4 regions of the Bacillus haimaensis genome follow, and region 4 is predicted to be linked to each of the others. Evidence: riboswitches for the same ligand, from Rfam matches in the RefSeq annotation. Region 4 holds a riboswitch; each other region holds the start of a gene.
The links. Region 4 has a riboswitch for cobalamin ahead of ABN702_RS11750 (acyl-CoA thioesterase). Riboswitches for the same ligand answer to the same signal wherever they lie in the genome.
Positions count from the first base shown of each region.

Region 1: it holds a riboswitch for cobalamin, as region 4 does, so the genes downstream of both, ABN702_RS17250 (cob(I)yrinic acid a,c-diamide adenosyltransferase) here and ABN702_RS11750 (acyl-CoA thioesterase) in region 4, are expected to answer to the same signal.
Region 2: it holds a riboswitch for cobalamin, as region 4 does, so the genes downstream of both, ABN702_RS14275 (ribonucleoside-diphosphate reductase subunit alpha) here and ABN702_RS11750 (acyl-CoA thioesterase) in region 4, are expected to answer to the same signal.
Region 3: it holds a riboswitch for cobalamin, as region 4 does, so the genes downstream of both, ABN702_RS17235 (ABC transporter substrate-binding protein) here and ABN702_RS11750 (acyl-CoA thioesterase) in region 4, are expected to answer to the same signal.

Region 1 is NZ_CP158164.1:3,390,886-3,395,100, forward strand. Features, by position in the region: gene ABN702_RS17245 (cobyric acid synthase) at 1-1,127, opposite strand, end outside; gene ABN702_RS17250 (cob(I)yrinic acid a,c-diamide adenosyltransferase) at 1,199-1,744, opposite strand; cobalamin riboswitch at 1,915-2,102, opposite strand; gene ABN702_RS17255 (hypothetical protein) at 2,205-2,339, opposite strand; gene ABN702_RS17260 (MBL fold metallo-hydrolase) at 2,428-3,255, shown strand; gene ABN702_RS17265 (aromatic acid exporter family protein) at 3,614-4,215, opposite strand, start outside.
Region 2 is NZ_CP158164.1:2,811,825-2,816,039, reverse strand. Features, by position in the region: gene ABN702_RS14280 (ribonucleotide-diphosphate reductase subunit beta) at 1-278, opposite strand, end outside; gene ABN702_RS14275 (ribonucleoside-diphosphate reductase subunit alpha) at 300-2,534, opposite strand; cobalamin riboswitch at 2,891-3,086, opposite strand; gene ABN702_RS14270 (STAS domain-containing protein) at 3,209-4,048, opposite strand.
Region 3 is NZ_CP158164.1:3,386,636-3,390,850, forward strand. Features, by position in the region: gene ABN702_RS17225 (adenosylcobinamide amidohydrolase) at 1-361, opposite strand, end outside; gene ABN702_RS17230 (FecCD family ABC transporter permease) at 354-1,427, opposite strand; gene ABN702_RS17235 (ABC transporter substrate-binding protein) at 1,393-2,385, opposite strand; cobalamin riboswitch at 2,548-2,754, opposite strand; gene cobT (nicotinate-nucleotide--dimethylbenzimidazole phosphoribosyltransferase) at 2,818-3,870, opposite strand; gene ABN702_RS17245 (cobyric acid synthase) at 3,854-4,215, opposite strand, start outside.
Region 4 is NZ_CP158164.1:2,313,158-2,317,372, reverse strand. Features, by position in the region: gene rsgA (ribosome small subunit-dependent GTPase A) at 1-555, shown strand, start outside; gene ABN702_RS11755 (alpha/beta fold hydrolase) at 654-1,442, opposite strand; cobalamin riboswitch at 1,719-1,896, shown strand; gene ABN702_RS11750 (acyl-CoA thioesterase) at 2,037-2,507, shown strand; gene ABN702_RS11745 (TIGR02206 family membrane protein) at 2,574-3,311, shown strand; gene ABN702_RS11740 (hypothetical protein) at 3,608-3,886, shown strand; gene ABN702_RS11735 (cyclic-phosphate processing receiver domain-containing protein) at 4,042-4,215, shown strand, end outside.

The sequences.
Region 1 (4,215 bases), 1.1 Mb from region 4:
GTTTTATTAGGTGTGATGGAGGTATTCATGGGAATCAGCCCTAATCCCGGAGCCTGCTTAATAGGAGATTCAACTCCCAACACATCCTCGATTTCTTTCCCCAGCATTTGAAAACCGCCACAAATGCCGACTATCATCGTCTTTTTTTCCGATAATGACAGAAGACGATTAGCCAATCCGCTGTTATGTAAAAATAGTGAGTCCTCCACCGTATTTTTACTTCCAGGTAATATGATTAAGTCCGGTGTCCCTACTTCTTCTGCCCGGCTAACAAATCGCACATGACAATCAGGCTCCTCAAAGAATGGATCGACATCTGTAAAATTTGAAATCAGCGGGTAGCGAATGACGGCAATATCCAAATCCTTGGACGTATCTGTTTTGGTTGAATAATTGCCTAACACTACCGAATCCTCTGCCTCTATTGTCAAATGATCAATAAAAGGGATGACCCCAAGGACAGATACACCTGTATACTCCTCAAACCATTTCAAACCTGGTTCCAACAGGGATACATCTCCACGAAATTTATTGATGACCACCCCGATTACTCTCTGTCTGTCTTCCGGTTCAAGTAGTTGCAGCGTTCCTACCAGACTGGCAAATACCCCGCCCTTCTCAATATCTCCAACCAAAATGACTGGCGCATCGGCCAGACGCGCCACACGCATGTTGACAAGCTCCCTATCATTCAAATTGATTTCAGCCGGACTTCCCGCTCCTTCTATCACTACACATTCATAGCCTTGCACCAATTTCTCATAGGAATCCTGAATCAGCTTTAATCCTTGTTGGAAAAAGTCCTGACGGTACTCACCTGCTTTCATATTTTGATAAGGGACACCATGCACTACGATTTGTGATTCATAGTTTCCGGTAGGCTTGATCAGTATCGGGTTCATATCGGTGGTGGCGACAATACCTGCCGCTTCCGCCTGAACACCTTGCGCTCGTCCTATCTCCTTGCCATCGAGGGTGATATAGGAATTCAGGGCCATGTTCTGCGATTTGAACGGAGCTGTTTTAAATCCATCCTGTGCAAATATCCTGCATAAGGCTGTGACAATCGCACTTTTCCCTGCATCGGAATGAGTGCCTTGAATCATGATGGGCATCGCTTTATCCACTTGCTTTCCACTCCAGACATTGGTTTATCCAATTTTACTTCTATCCATCATTCCGCTTCCTTCACTCAGAATTAAAACTCGATTCCTTTTACAGCCGGCACTCCATCGTTGTAATAATGCTTTTCCGGCTCAATGATGGATACTAGATCTGCCAATTCCTTTATTTCATCCTTTGCATCTCTGCCGGTGATGACCAGGTGCACGTGTGCCGGTTTATTTTTCATCACATCCATGACCTCTGCTAAAGGAAGAACATCCTCTATCGGAAAACGGTCGATTGCCAATGCATTGTTCAATTCATCTAAAACCACTACATCGAATTCCCCACTCAGCACAGCTTCCTTCGCCTTGGGCCAACCACTTCTCAACGCCTCTCGATGGTCCTCCGGTGTTTTCGTCCAAGTAAAACCAGCCCCAAGCTGTACCATCTCAACTCCGAGTTTCTCTAAAGCTATTTGTTCCCCATAGGAACGCTCCGGTGACTTGATAAATTGAAAAATTCTCACTTTCATCCCTCTCCCTGTTGCCCGAAGAGTCAGTCCCAACGCCGATGTCGTTTTCCCTTTCCCATCACCTGTATAAATAAGTGTCAACCCTCTTTGCTTTTCTTTGCCCATATGAACCTCCTGTAAAAAAGTAATGTAACAGTTTAAGAGAATAAAAAAACGCCTCTCCTATATTAGGAAAGACGTTAAAGCGCATTATGAATCGCATATCCACTTTTCACAAAATAAATCTATGAAAGCAGCGAAATAGTAATGTCACTTTAAGCATTCCTTCCTCGTAGAATCCTTAAAAACAAATAGGCAGGTTTCCTGACTTACGTCTCATCACAGCGTTAATCCTTCCCATGCAAGAAAAGCACAGTGGATAAAAGCTAACACGGTTCAACGTTTACAGTGGCGGGGTCCGTGCTGGTCTTGCACCAGCTTCCCTTTTAACCTCCGAAAAGGCACCTAAATGTTACTATGTAATTGGGTAATTTATTTCTTCACCATATAGTGTATCGTATTGCACTTTGAATGTCTTGAAGATTTTTTGTATCGTATTGCACTTTGAATGTCTTGAAGATTTTTATCATGCATGTTGTTTCGCAGCGGCAACATGGTGCTTCAACGCATGGCGCTCAATTTTAGCCAGTTCCTCTAACAAATCATTGATTGCTATTAATTTATAAAAAATAACGGTGTAGGACGCTAATTCTCTATGCATGACGGATTCTCTTATAAAAATAAACAATGCAACAACCTTATTTGTTATAATTTTGGTATACATTGGAATTAACGGGGAGATGGTAGATTTGTTGTTTAAGAAGAAAGCATCCAGTGGTGAGGTTAATGGTGTCTCCTATTTGAATGGAGAAATATCCTTGAAGGGTGTTTCTTTAAATGTTTACAGCTATTTGATTGATGGCATGTTAATCGATACCGGGGCACACTCTCTACATAAATTTTTTGAACCATTCCTTGATGAAGCGGATTTTGATCAGGTCATGCTCACTCATTTTCACGAAGACCATACTGGCTGTGCCGCATATGTCCAAAAAACGAAGAATGTGCCGGTCTATCTTAATGAAATATCTATCGCTTCCTGTTTGATGCGGGCAGATTATCCGCTCTATCGACAGCTATTCTGGGGAAGACGCAAGCCGTTTCAAGCCCAACCTGTCTCAGGGAGCTTCCAATCCAGAAGTGCCACTTGGGATGCCATCGACACCCCCGGTCATGCCTATGATCACAAAGCCTTTCTTAACAGGGAAACAGGACAGTTGTTCACCGGCGATTTGTTTGTAAGTGCGCGCACCAAGCTGGCATTGGCTGATGAAAGCACCCCTGAAATCATCCGCTCCTTGGAACGTATTTTATCCTATGATTTTCTTGAAGTTTTTTGCAGTCACGCAGGATATCTGGAGGACGGCCGTAAAGCAATTGAAAGAAAACGCGACTATTTACTTTCTATTCAAGCGGAAGTACTATCCTTGTATAAAGACGGCTATTCAGCTGAAGAAATTCGTCGCAAGCTTTTCCCCAAGACCTTCCCAATCGTAAAATTTTCGCGAGGGGAATGGGATTCAATCCATATTGTCACATCTATTCTGAGAGAACATAGTTTACAACCGCATAAATAAGAAAAACGAATTCGCAAAGGAATTCGTTTTTTCTAGAAGGAAACTACAGGCTGCAAAAGGGGCCTGACCCTCACTTTGTTAAAGTATTAAAGTGTAAAACCCCTGATACACGAACCAATGTCACGGAAGCGGCATGGAAGGGCCGCCATGGATAGTTAATAGAATAGGATTTTCCGAGTTTTCAGCCTGGATGAGGATCGATTGGTCCACTCCGCCGATATGTAACTGTTAAACAGAACTGATTCCGTTTTCTCCAATAGCGAAATCCCTTTTATTTTTGATTATTTTCACAAGCCTGCTCCCTTTCCTCATCAGCTTTTCTTCCAAAACTCTATTATCGTTTTCAGGAAAATATCACCTATTCGGCGGATTTTATTATTTCACTATGTTTCGCTGTAGCCAGACGGTGCTTCAACGCATGGCGCTCAATTTTTGCCAGTTCCTCTAACAAATCATTGATTGCTATCAGCTCATAAAAAATAACGGTGTCCGTCGATAAAATATGATAATAGGCTTCTGTTGCAGCAGGAATTCTTTCAGCAAGCTGATCAAAAAGCCTGTCCACCGATTGATGATGCTCTTCCGTCATGTCATATTCTTCATTTTGTAAAACTTCATTCATGTTTCGTACGGTTGAGAGTATGAGAGACGATTTGTCCTGATCGGCTATCCGTTTGTGACTTGGGATGAAAATCAAATTCCCGACGTGATAGGTCAGCTGTGTCAAGACTTTCAATTTTCTATTTTCATAATAGAAATGTCGCATGTCTTCTCTCTTGTAGCGATGGTATTTCCACTCCTCTTTCTGATAACGGCAAAGGTCCTCGACACGCTCCACCTCTCTCACTATCTTATGAAAGGCCAATCTTGTCTGCCTGGGATTGGCGTGCATTTTCCCTTTTATCAGCTCCCCGCCGCTTCTTTCTATTAAGAGGCCTGTTTCCTTTAACAGCCCCCTGA
Region 2 (4,215 bases), 500 kb from region 4:
GTTTGTATGCTATCCAACAATGCAAGAAGTCCGATGATTTTCAGGAAGGCATCCTTTTCGTCCGATGTAAGATCGGGAAACTGTTTGATATCCTGGGACATATTTATTTCAAATGGTGACCAGAAGTTTGCCAGCATTTTTTTGTATTTGGGATAGGCCCAGGAAAAGGCGACATCGTCCCAGTTCAGCACGTTCGAGCTTTGGCCGTTTATTATTTTCGTCGATCGGTTTGGAGCGGTTGCGTCCATCAGTAATCGAGAAGTCAGTGAAGCAGTCATCATTGTTTCCCTCCTAAGTTATCAGCTTGCGCAAGAATCGCATTCTTCTATTTCCTTTGACGTGGACCTGACATAGTAGGTAGTCTTCAATCCCTGCTTCCATGCATCCAGATGCAGATCAAGGAGCGCCTTTGCTTTGATTCCATTGGTCACATACAGATTAAACGATATCGCCTGGTCAATATGCTTCTGTCTGGCCGCGTTCTGGGCGATGCTCCAATGCTGGTCGATATGGTAGGCAGATTTATAGAACCATGTGGTGCTTGCATCCAAATCAGGGGCAGTCACTGGAATTTTGTAATCCTTTTTTTCCTCGGAGTACACTTTCAGGAAAATGGGATCGATGCTTGCTGTGCTGCCTGCGATGATTGAGGTGGTAGCATTAGGGGCCACTGCCATGAGATAGCCGTTTCGGATGCCGCTTAAAGCTATTTGCTCCTGTAAGCCTCCCCAATCAAAAAGATCATCTGTTTGATAACCTCTTTTACTGAAATACTCTCCCGTATGCCAATCGGAGCCTTCAAATGCTGGGTATGCCCCTTTTTCCTTTGCTAAGGCTGCACTTGCCTGAATCGTATAAAAGGCGATTTCTCTATAGAGTGAGTCTGCAAATTGTACCGCATCTTCACTTTCCCATTTGATTCCCTGCAAGGCAAGAAGATGATGCCACCCGAATGTTCCCAAACCAATTGCACGGTATTTCTCATTGGTCAGCTTTGCTTGAAGGACCGGAATGTTGTTAAGATCAATGACATTGTCGAGCATACGAACCTGAATAGCTACCAATCTTTTTAGGACTTTAGCAGGGATAGCCCGCGCAAGATTGATGGAGGAGAGGTTGCAAACAACAAAATCTCCAGGGGTTTTCACCGTCACAATCGCCCCGTCCTTTACAAATTGCTGGTTCATGGTGGTAGCACTTTGATTCTGGGTGATTTCTGTACAAAGGTTGGTGCAATAGATCATCCCAAGGTTATGGTTGGGATTCATACGATTGACCTCGTCGCGATAGAACATAAACGGACTTCCTGTTTCAAGCTGGCCACGCATGATGCTTTTCATCACATCGATGGCTGGTACTTTATCATGATGCAGGGAAGGGTGGTGCACACACTCCCAATATTTATCACGGAAGCTGCCAGCGCCCTTTTGTTCATCAAAAAAATCCTCAAGCGAATAGCCCATCACATTTCTCACTTCATGCGGGTCGAACAGATACCAGTCGCCTCGGCTTTCCACCTGTTCCATAAATACATCGGGGAGGCAGACACCGGTAAATAGATCATGGGTACGCACCCGCTCATCGCCGTTATTGAGCTTGCTGTCGAGAAAGGAGAAAATATCCTTATGCCAGACATCCAAGTATACAGAGATGGCCCCTTTGCGCTGTCCCAGTTGATCTACACTTACAGCGGTATTGTTCAACTGCTTCATCCAGGGAATGACCCCGCTCGATACACCCTTGAAGCCGCGGATATCACTTCCTCGGCTGCGGATCTTTCCTAAATACACGCCGATTCCGCCACCTGACTTTGATAGATTGGCAATATCTGTGTTACTGTCATAGATTCCTTGTAAGCTATCATCCACCGTATCGATGAAACAGCTCGATAGCTGGCCATAGCTTTTCCCGGCATTGGAGAAGGTGGGTGTCGCGACCGTCATATACAGATTGCTGAGTGCCCAGTATGCCTCTTTTACCAGAGCAAGACGATTGTTTTCTTCCTTGGCCATCAAGGTCATCGCAATAATCATGAACCTTTCCTGCGGCAGCTCCCATAGAGCCTTGTTGTAGCCACGGGACAGATAACGGTCTGCCAGCGTCTTGAGGCCGATGTATGTAAAAAGCTTGTCTTGCTCCGGATTGATGGCCTTTTCCAATTCCTTTATTTCTTCAATGCTATATGAATCCAGAAGTGAACGATGAAAAATGCCTACTTCCACCAAGGAATGCAAAAGGTAGTGAAAATTATCATAGGGTCTATCTGTGCCACGTGTCTCACATGCTTCTTCATATAATTGTTTCAAAAGGATACGTTCGGCAACAAAGGTCCAATCTGGCTCACTCTCCGAAATGTAGCCAATCGCCTCCAAGGTAAGATGCTTATAGATTTCCGTATTTTGGCTTCCAACCAGCTTATCTGTTTTTTCATTGAAGGATTCTGTTTCCAAGTGGGGGAATTCTTCCAATATACCAAGGATCCAATCCTTGCTGTCCAATGCCTTGTTCGTATTATTTAAAGTTGAAGTAATCATTAGCCGTTCACTCCGTTTCGCAATAATAAAAGGCTGTTTTCGCATACATTGTTGCTTTTGACGTATCCAACGCAAACACGTAACATTACTTGCTTTCGTGCTCTTTTCCCATGTAGTAGAATTATTTTCTTTTGAATAATACAGGGAAATATGCTGTAAAAAATCCAAATGCCGATTTTTTACGGACATAAGCAATAAACTTTACGAAAAGAGCCTAATAAAAAAAATCCACCCAGGATTGAGTGGATCAAACGATATTAGAATACGACATGGAAAATACCTCCAACTCAATAGAGAAGGGGTATTGATTCATGCAAGCTTCTAGCACCGTTTCATCATCTCAACTCCCGAAGAATAAGAAACTAGTTCGAAAAGGCAGGTCTCCTGACTTGTGCTTCTTCCTACATTGACCCTTCCCATATAAGAGCCGTTAAGCCTACTTATACAGTGGTGATTCAATTCGTCAGCACTTACAGTTGCGGGGACAGTCCCGGATTTTCACCGGATTCCCTATTAAGTCTTGTTAAAGACACCTTTTTCGCAATAATACTATATATAGTTATTTTATATATTCAAATAACTGTATTTTGTGTTTTTGTGATAAATCTATCATAATCCATCTTTAAGTATATTACAATCAAAAAATAAAAAAAGAGCTGCAATAAGCGCGGCTCCTATTTGTTCAATTGGAAATCCTGGAGAATTTGTTCGATGGACCCTGTAATCTGGATATCTGTCAAACTCACCCCAGTGGAGATGAATTGCAGGCTGAGTTCCGGTCGTAACCCGGTAATGATCGGTGTAATCCCGATTAACTTCAGGGAACGGATAAGCAGATCTAAAGTGTGCACTACCGTCTGATCCAAATTATATACGCCTGAAAAGTCAACAATCAACTTATTGATGGACAAGTTCTTGCTTTTCTGCAAAGTCTCTTCAATCAATATGCTTGCTCTTAGCTCATCGATCTCCCCAACTAAAGGCAGAACCGCAAGACCTTCGAAAAGTGGCACGATCGGGATGGAAAGCCTTATGAAGCTAGTCCTGGTGTCCTGTATCTTCTGTTCGGATGCAACTGTGAATGCATGGCTGAAGCCGTAGACGATGATATTGAAAATCTCATCAATGTGGATGAAAATTTCAGTAAGTTGATTAAGGTGAATGCCTTCTTTGGCACCTTCCTCCTGAATGAAGGTCCATAGTGCCCGCTTATACAGCGTCATATTGGATAATGCATTCTCCAAGGAGCCGCCAGCCTGAACAGACATGATTCCCACGGATTCACCCCAGTCTTTTGCCTCATCCAATAATGTATTTACCGGGTCCTGCACGTACTTCCCAATAAATTTGATAAGAGTCTGGAAGATTTCTTTTATTGCTGCCTGATGATGTGGATCCCGGTATTCCGAAATTTCAGGATAAGCAAGCCTTATTTCATTCAATATTCTTTCTGATAGTTCAATCTCTGATTCTAGCATTCTCTTCCCGATCTTATAGTGTACTGCTGTAGGCATGGTAGTATCCTCACTTTTTGTCAATTTTTATCTATCTTTATTCTAATCATTAGTAGAACAGATGTATATCTTTACATGCTTCACATAGGAAAAAAGTTTTGTTTTTTTAAGGGAATCCTTCTCTCAATTAAATTGGTAAATTCTCCGGCAACCTAGTATAATCCATT
Region 3 (4,215 bases), 1.1 Mb from region 4:
ATTCCATGACCTTCTTATCTTCTTTGGATAGGCTTTTAAAAATCCCTGTTTGATGTGGATAGCGGCCAAGGCTAATGATTTCCTCCACCGTATAATCAAAAGACACCTGGACCTCCTGGGTCAGTACGGCCACTTTTTTCGCTTTTTCCAGCTTAGAAAAGGAAGTAATTGGTTTTCCATCGATAAGAATTTCTCCTTGCTGAATGGGAAGTTGTCCTGTAATCAATTTAAACAAGGTCGTCTTCCCACTTCCGTTCGGTCCCAACAGCGCGAAAAACTCCCCTTTTTGAATATCCAAATCAAGTTCTTTAATTACAGGGCCAGCTGAATAACCACCTGTCAGCTTTCTGACCTTAATCAATTGCCTTCCCCCTTCCTATTCTTTCTCGAACCAGTAACACTGCAAAAACCGGTGCGCCAATCAATGCCGTAATGACCCCAATCGGCAATTCCTTTGGTGCGATAATGGTTCTTGCTCCCAGGTCTGCCAAAACGAGAAACCCTCCACCAACAAGCATGGATAAAGGCAGGACATGCCGGTGATTGGGACCTGTTATGAGCCTTATAAGATGAGGAATGACCAAACCGACAAAACCGATGGACCCAGAAACCGCGACTGCCGACCCTGTTAAAAGGGAAGCCCCCACTAAAATGAAAATCTTACCCCGTTTCACATCTACCCCGATATGATCGGCTGCCTCCTCTCCCAAAGCCATGGCATTCAATTCACGATAATGAATGAAGAGGAGCAATGTACCAAGTATCATAAAAGGAACGATTAGCTGTACATGACTCCAGCCTCTCATTCCGACACTTCCATAAAGCCAATAGATGATCTGTGTCATGGAATCCCGATCCCCTAAGGAGATGATCAAGGAGATGATAGAGCCGATAAAGGCACTGATGATGATTCCTGCCAAAATGATTGTTTCTATTGCCAACCCTCTGTTACTTAAGCGAACCAATCCAAAGACAAGCAATAGGGAAAGCAGTCCACTGATAATAGCGACAACCGGAAGGGTAAAGCTCCCTAAACCAATAATCGTAACCTGAAAGAACAGAACAGCAACCGCTCCGAGTGCCGCTCCCGATGAAACACCGATCGTATAGGGATCTGCCAACGGGTTGCGTAACAGCCCTTGAAACGCGGCACCCGCCAACGCCAATGAAGCTCCCACAAAAAGGGCAAGAAGGACCCTGGGAAAGCGGATATTCCAAATGATCATCTCTTCATTTTTCGGGACTTCCTCCAACCACCCCAGCCCAAAACCATTTTCCAGGACAATATGGAGGACGGTAGTGATGGGAATGGTTACACTGCTGCTTAATAGACCAAGGAGGGCTGTACCAAGTACAAACCCTCCACATCCTATATAGAGCCAAACGAGCTTATTAGTTAAATATTTCCGGATAAACGATTTTTGCAAGTGTTTCCACCCCTTCAATTAAACGAGGACCAGGTCTCGTTACCATATCGCTATCCACATCATGAACTTCTCCAGATTTTATAGCAGGAACCTCGGCCCAGCCATCACGTGTCATCACCGCTTCCCTTGGACTTTCCACATAGTATCCGTACGTGGTGACAATCACATCAGGATTTAAATGAACGATTTCTTCTTCGGTCATCTTGACCCATCCCTCTTGGTCGCCAGCTGCATTTTCAGCTTGGATGGATTCCAGCATTTCGTGCATAAACGTTCCTTGGCCGGTCGTGAAAATATCCGGAGCCGGTGATACCTCGACCCACACTTTCTTTTTATCCGTTACAGCTTGTGCCTTTTCCTTCACCGTTTCAAGACGTTCTTTCATATCGGAAACCAGCTCTTCGGCCTCCGCCTTCTTACCTGTTGCAGTACCGATCAAATCGATTGTTTCGTACACATCATCAAAAGAAGTCTCACTGCCAATAACAATGACCGTAATTCCCGCTTCTTCAAACTGGGACAATATTTCAGCATGCGTTTCCAAATGATAGTCCGTCACAAGGGCAATATCCGGTAGTAGTGTAAGGATACGCTCGACGTTCATATCCTGCGCCCCAACCTTTTCTACTTCCAGTGCTTCTTGTGGATAGTTGCAATAGTCGGAAACCCCCACCATTTTGTCGCCTAATCCTAATGCATAAGAGATTTCAGTACTGCTGGCCTGTAGGGAAATAATAGATTCCGGTTCCGCTTCGATGACAATTTCCTCGCCGGTTTCATCTTTGATGGTGACAGGAAATTGCTTCGCTTCTGTTCCTTGCTCTTCATTCGCAGCAGTTTCATTTACTTCGCCACTTGACTGCTTGTTCGTATCAGTACCATTCATTCCACATCCCGCTAAAATTGCCATTGCCATTATTAGCGTAATAATGCTCCACTTTTTCCATAATTGCTTCATGTTTTTTCTTCCCCTTTTTCTGCTTTTTTGTCAAATAAAAAAACGCTATCCAAAAGGAAAGCGTTGAACGTAAAAATGCACCTATATTCCCTGTCTATGAGACTGGCAAAATAGGAATGGTCTCTGAATAACCACGCACTTTAAACATCCCTTTCCTCGAAGGTGTTTAAAAACAACATAGGCAGGTCTCCTGACTTGCACTTCATCAGTTGGCTACTCCTTCCCATGCATCATCATGCAAAGTGGAGATACGTTAGCCTTCCTCAGCGCTTACAGTGGCGGGACCGTGTTGGACTTGCACCAACTTCCCTTTTCACCTTAAACTTCATTGTCATGAACATTTAAGGAACCTATTTGTCTTAATATTCGTTTTTTTATTCTAAAAGTCATTATAGTTTAACTTCATACGCTTGTAAATTTAATTTTTCCGCTTCAGGAGATGGTCGATTCCGATACTCCTGCAGAGGAAAAAGTGGCCATGTCCTTCAGGATCCTGACAGAAGCCTCGACGATAGGATAAGCGAGGGCAGCTCCCGATCCCTCCCCGAGCCTCAATTCCAAATCAAGCATGGGCCTCTTTTTCAGCAGCTCCAAGGCACGCCTATGCCCAATTTCCTTTGATTGATGACCGATTATCAAATATCCTTTGATAGGCTGGCACATTTCTACCGCTAATACCGCAGCCACTGTACTAATAAATCCATCTATTAAAATAGGAGTTCTCTTTTCGGCTGCAGCAAAAATTGCTCCTATCATTCCTGCTATTTCGAGTCCACCAAGCTTCGCCAATATATCCAATGGATCTCCTGGATCAGGATGACGATTTTCAATGGCCTGTTTGATCACCTGCTGCTTATGCTTGATCTGCTGCACTGATATTCCAGTACCTGTACCTACTATTCTTTCCAGGTTATTTTCCCCGAGAAGCACAGATAGGATAGCGCTGCTGCTTGTTGTATTGCCTATTCCCATTTCCCCGAGCAGTAGACACTTAGCTCCCCGTTGAATCATATCATTTGCGACGTCCATACCCACTTGGATGGCTTCCAGCGCTTCATCCGGACTCATGGCATCTTCCTTTAAAAAGTTCCCTGTACCATAACGGACTTTTCTTGAGATGAGCCCTTCCCTTACGATCTCACCTGCTACACCAATATCGACAATATCAAGCTTTGCTTCAATCTGTTTTGCCAGCACATTAATCGCAGCTCCGCCATTCAGGAAATTATGTACCATCTGGACAGTAACTTCTTGTGGATAAGCAGAAACTCCCTCTCCTGCCACCCCATGGTCCGCAGCAAATACGATCACACCAGGGGGAGAAACCGTCGGAAAACGGCTGGAAGTGATCTCCCCGAGCTGAATTGCCAATTCCTCCACCATTCCTAGGCTTCCAATCGGTTTTGTTAAGGTGTCTAAATAAGCACGCACTTCATTCCCTATACTTTTATCAACTGGTTGTATTTTCTCACATATCTTTAACATGGCAGGCACCTTTCTGAAATTCCTTCATTTTTTGATAGATTGCATCCAATTGAATGTGTTCCCTCACAACATCCGCCAACCGGTCAAAGGATTCTTCTCTTTTTTTGGCAAAGGAGACCCTGTCATGGATAGGATCCAATCCTTTTTTCCCTCTTAATTCATTCAGGAGGAACTCCCTGAACTCGTCGTTATGAAAAATCCCGTGAAAATAGGTCCCCATTATCAGCCGATTCTCACTCCATACTCCCTCTACCCTGTCGTCCAGTTCGATTAAATGATCGAACCCTGATTCAAAATGTGATTTTCCCATATGTATTTCATAGCCGGAAACAGGAATTGTATTAT
Region 4 (4,215 bases):
GGTGTTCCGGTATTCGCAGTCAGTGTGAAAGATGAAACGGGACTTGAAGAGTTGGCCCCTTATTTTACTACAGGAAAAACTGTAGCACTTCTTGGATCTTCCGGTGCAGGAAAATCGACCTTGACGAACTACCTGTTAGGAGAAGAAAAGCAGGTCATTCAAGAGGTGAGAGGGGACGATGATAAGGGAAGGCACACAACCACCTATCGGGAACTGTATCTTTTGCCGACAGGCGGGCTAGTGCTTGATACGCCAGGGATGAGGGAGTTGCAGCTATGGGAGGCTGATGGGTCTACAGTCGGTCAGAGCTTTCAGGATGTGGAGGAACTTGCTGAACAATGCTACTTCAGAGATTGCAAACATGAGAACGAGCCAAGCTGCGCGGTCCGGGAGGCAATTGATGAAGGGACATTGGAGGAAGCAAGGTATCAAAGCTATGTAAAGCTGCAAAGGGAACTTGCTTATCTGGAACGAAAAACGAATAAACGGGCACAATTGGCAGAAAAGGATAAATGGAAGAAAATCTCGACAAGTGCGAAAAGTAGGAAGAAATAGCATGCAAAAACACAAGGGGCTCCTTGTGTTTTTGTATTTTCAGGTTCGCTCAATTCCCCACAAAAAAGAAGCTGAACATAAAATTCAGCTTCAATCTTTTACGCAATTATCTGCACCTTGCTCGCACTCTTCATAAAAGAAACAGCAAGATCATTGAATCGTTCACTTTCTTCAATATTGCAAACATGCCCGCAATTTTCAATGATTTCCATTGTAGAGTTCTCTTCGTTTGCAGCATATTTCTTTGTGCTTTCGAGGAACATATGGTCTTCAGAGCCCGATATATAAAGCTTAGGGATTTTATTTTTCGTCTCTGCCAATCTATCGTAGGTGGTGTAACCGTTCAGGCCGTATAAGACCCATCCCAGATAAGCTTCTTTAGAAAGTTTATAAGCTTCCTTGATGAAAGCTTTACGGGAATCGGAATGATTGCGCTTCGGTAATAGAACTCTCGCAAATATTCTATAAGGAACCATATGTGGAAGAATTTTTCTCAAAGGATAAAAGACGGAAAGTCGGCAAAGAAACTCGCCCCATTTTTTCAACTTCGGAGTGGCGCCTCCTAGAATCATCGACTTGATTGAAGATGGGGAACGCAGTGCAATTTCCTGCATAATAATGGTGCCAAGGGAAATGCCAACAAAATGAGCGGATTTTATTTTTAAGGCTTTCAGTATTTCAAGGGTTTTATCACAAGAGTACTCAAATAGATCCACACCTTTTGGATATGGAGTTTTTCCATGTCCTGGTAAATCTAGTAATAGTACATTATATTCAGAACGGAAAGGTTTCAATTGCTTGTAGAATATGGAAGAGTTTCCTCCAAAGCCATGAAAGAGCACAATCCATTCTTTTGAAGATGGGTGAATGAGAGTTTTATAGAACATAGGTTTCCTCACTTATGTTGCATATTTATATTCATGAATCCATACCCGGTTAATGGGGGTAGAAAAACTTGCAAGTATAAGTATACACACTAATACAGCCTTTACTCAACCTTCTTTTTTTACTATTTTGTGACAATGGAACCATCTGTGGGGTATCTTACTATTCAAGTCATGAAATTTTGGGCACTTACCTTGAAATTATGCGTAGAAAATCTGTATGAATAATCATTACTAGAAGATCTTGTTTAATGGTAGAATATAGGGGCAATATCAATTTAATCATCCAATTAATTAGATGTGCACGCACTTAATAGGGAATCTGGTGAAAGTCCAGAACTGTACCCGCAACTGTAAAGCTGACGAAATAGAGAACCCACTATTACTTTTGAGTATGGGAAGGGCTAGAGTAGGGAGAAGCTAAGTCAGGAGACCTGTCTGATTGATGAAGTACTATCTTCTTCGGGAGGTGAGAGATAGAACGAGGGTGCGTAAGGAAGGCTTTTTTATCAAGGCTTCTTTCTTGCATCCGTCTTTCACTCATCCTTATGCAGGGTGAGTTTTTTTATTTTTACTAATAAGGAGGATATTAAGCATATGAATACCAACAATTCCGTTTCTTCCAATCAATCAAGGACCATTCAGACGAGGTTGGTTCTGCCGCCTGATACGAATCATATGGGTACCATTTTTGGAGGAGTGATTCTATCGTACATAGATGAGATTGCAGCTATTACTGCAATGAAGCATTCCAGGAATGTTGTTGTTACTGCTAGCATCGACCAAGTGACTTTTCTTTCCCCTGCGAAGGTCGGGGATATTCTGACTCTTGAGGCGATAGTGGCCTCCACGGGAAGAACATCCATGGAAATTTTTGTGAAAGTGGAAAACGAAAATTATGAAACAGGTGAGAAAACGACAACCACCACATCATTTTTGACAATGGTGGCAAAAGGAAAAGATGGAAAGCCGACTCCGGTTCCAGGTGTGATTCCCGAGACAGATGCAGAAAAAATGCTTTTCAACAGTGCTTCAGAGCGCAAAAAGAAACGCTTGGAAAAAAGATAGCAGGAATTTACCATGGTGTAGTAGAAGTATGGAGAAAGAAATGAATACGAAAGGCGGTGATGAGAAGTGTTGGATTCTTATACCGACCCGAATGCTCTAATGGAAGGGACGATACTCTTGTCATCGTCCCATATATTTGCGCTGGTGATCGCATTGTCGCTCATTTTACTTTTGTACTTTCTACGAAATAGTAAATACACAAATGTGTATGGAAGGTGGGCAATTTTGGGATGCCTTCTTTTATCAGAGGCATGGCTGAACTATTGGTATATTACAACCGATATGTGGGATATAAGCTACACCCTCCCTTTTCAGCTATGCTCCATCAGCTTGTATCTGTGCATGTGGATGCTGATAACCAGGCAAACCTGGACATTTGAAGTGGTATATTTCCTGGGACTTGGTGGTGCGTTACAGGCATTGCTTACGCCAGAGCTCTTTTATGATTTTCCACACTTTCGTTTTCTGCATTTCTTTGCGGCACATATTGCCATCATCTTGTCGGTTTTTTATATGTTATGGGTGGAAAAGAAAGCCATTACATTTAAATCCATGTGGAAAGCGTTTGGGGCGCTGCAGCTTATAGCCATACTGGTATTCTTTATTAATAGGCAAACTGGCGGGAACTATATGTTTCTGGCCAGGAAACCTTCAAATGCCAGTATCATCGATTTGCTAGGACCATATCCATGGTACATCCTTTCGCTGGAATTGGTGGTTATCCTCATGTTTCTCATTCTTTACGCACCACTGCTGATTCTGAAAAAGAAAGCTTCACAAACTATCGATTTCGAAAAAACATAAAAAAGGCCCTTTCAACTTGGGTGAAAGGGCCTCCATATTAATATTTCTTTAACGCATTTTTTACATACTTATATACGCCGAAAAAGATCACAGCAAACACTATTACAACAAGTACATCTATTAAGACAGCCATCCCATTTCCTCCGGTACATTTTACTTATAATATATCTTTAATTCCCCCAATTTTCAATGGAAGGCTGCTAGTCCCTGTTCGAACCTCAAACATTTTGTAACAGTCCTGTCACATTCCCGCAATTCGTCATAGTATGTAGAAAAGACGGAAAGGGGGGACATGTGTGGGTACCCCACTAAAATATATACTTTCCTTATTATTGATAGCTTCCATTCTTTATGGCGGATTGGCTGCATTGACGTATAATTCCATTCAAATAAAAATCGAAAAGCTTGAAGTGCTGGAACAGGAATTATTGGAAAAAGAAAAACAAGGTGAAGTTTCCTATTCCTTTAAACAGGCCTACCTCAAGGAATATAATACCTATGTGCGTCTACAAGCACGACTTCAATCATTTTGGATGAAATGGATTTTTGATTTTCCGGATTATAAAAAGACGTAGTGTTTCTCCAGATTAAATTGGTACATTATTCCTGAGAAATGCCGTGAAACCTTGATGATAAAGGCTTTTGGCTTTCTCTTCAATCTTTATAGGAAAAAATTAGTAATCAAAGTATGTTACACTATACGTAAGTCGAAATAGTTGGAGGGATCATCTTGAAAATAAATGTCTTTCTAGATGATAGTCGCACATGTCCAGAAGGGTATATCCTTGCTGAAGACATTGACGAATGCCTCACCTTGTTAGAGAATAATGCGATCGAGCATCTATCGTTGGATCATGACTTACTCAATAGACATCGGAATGGTCTTATGCTCGTTCAAATTATG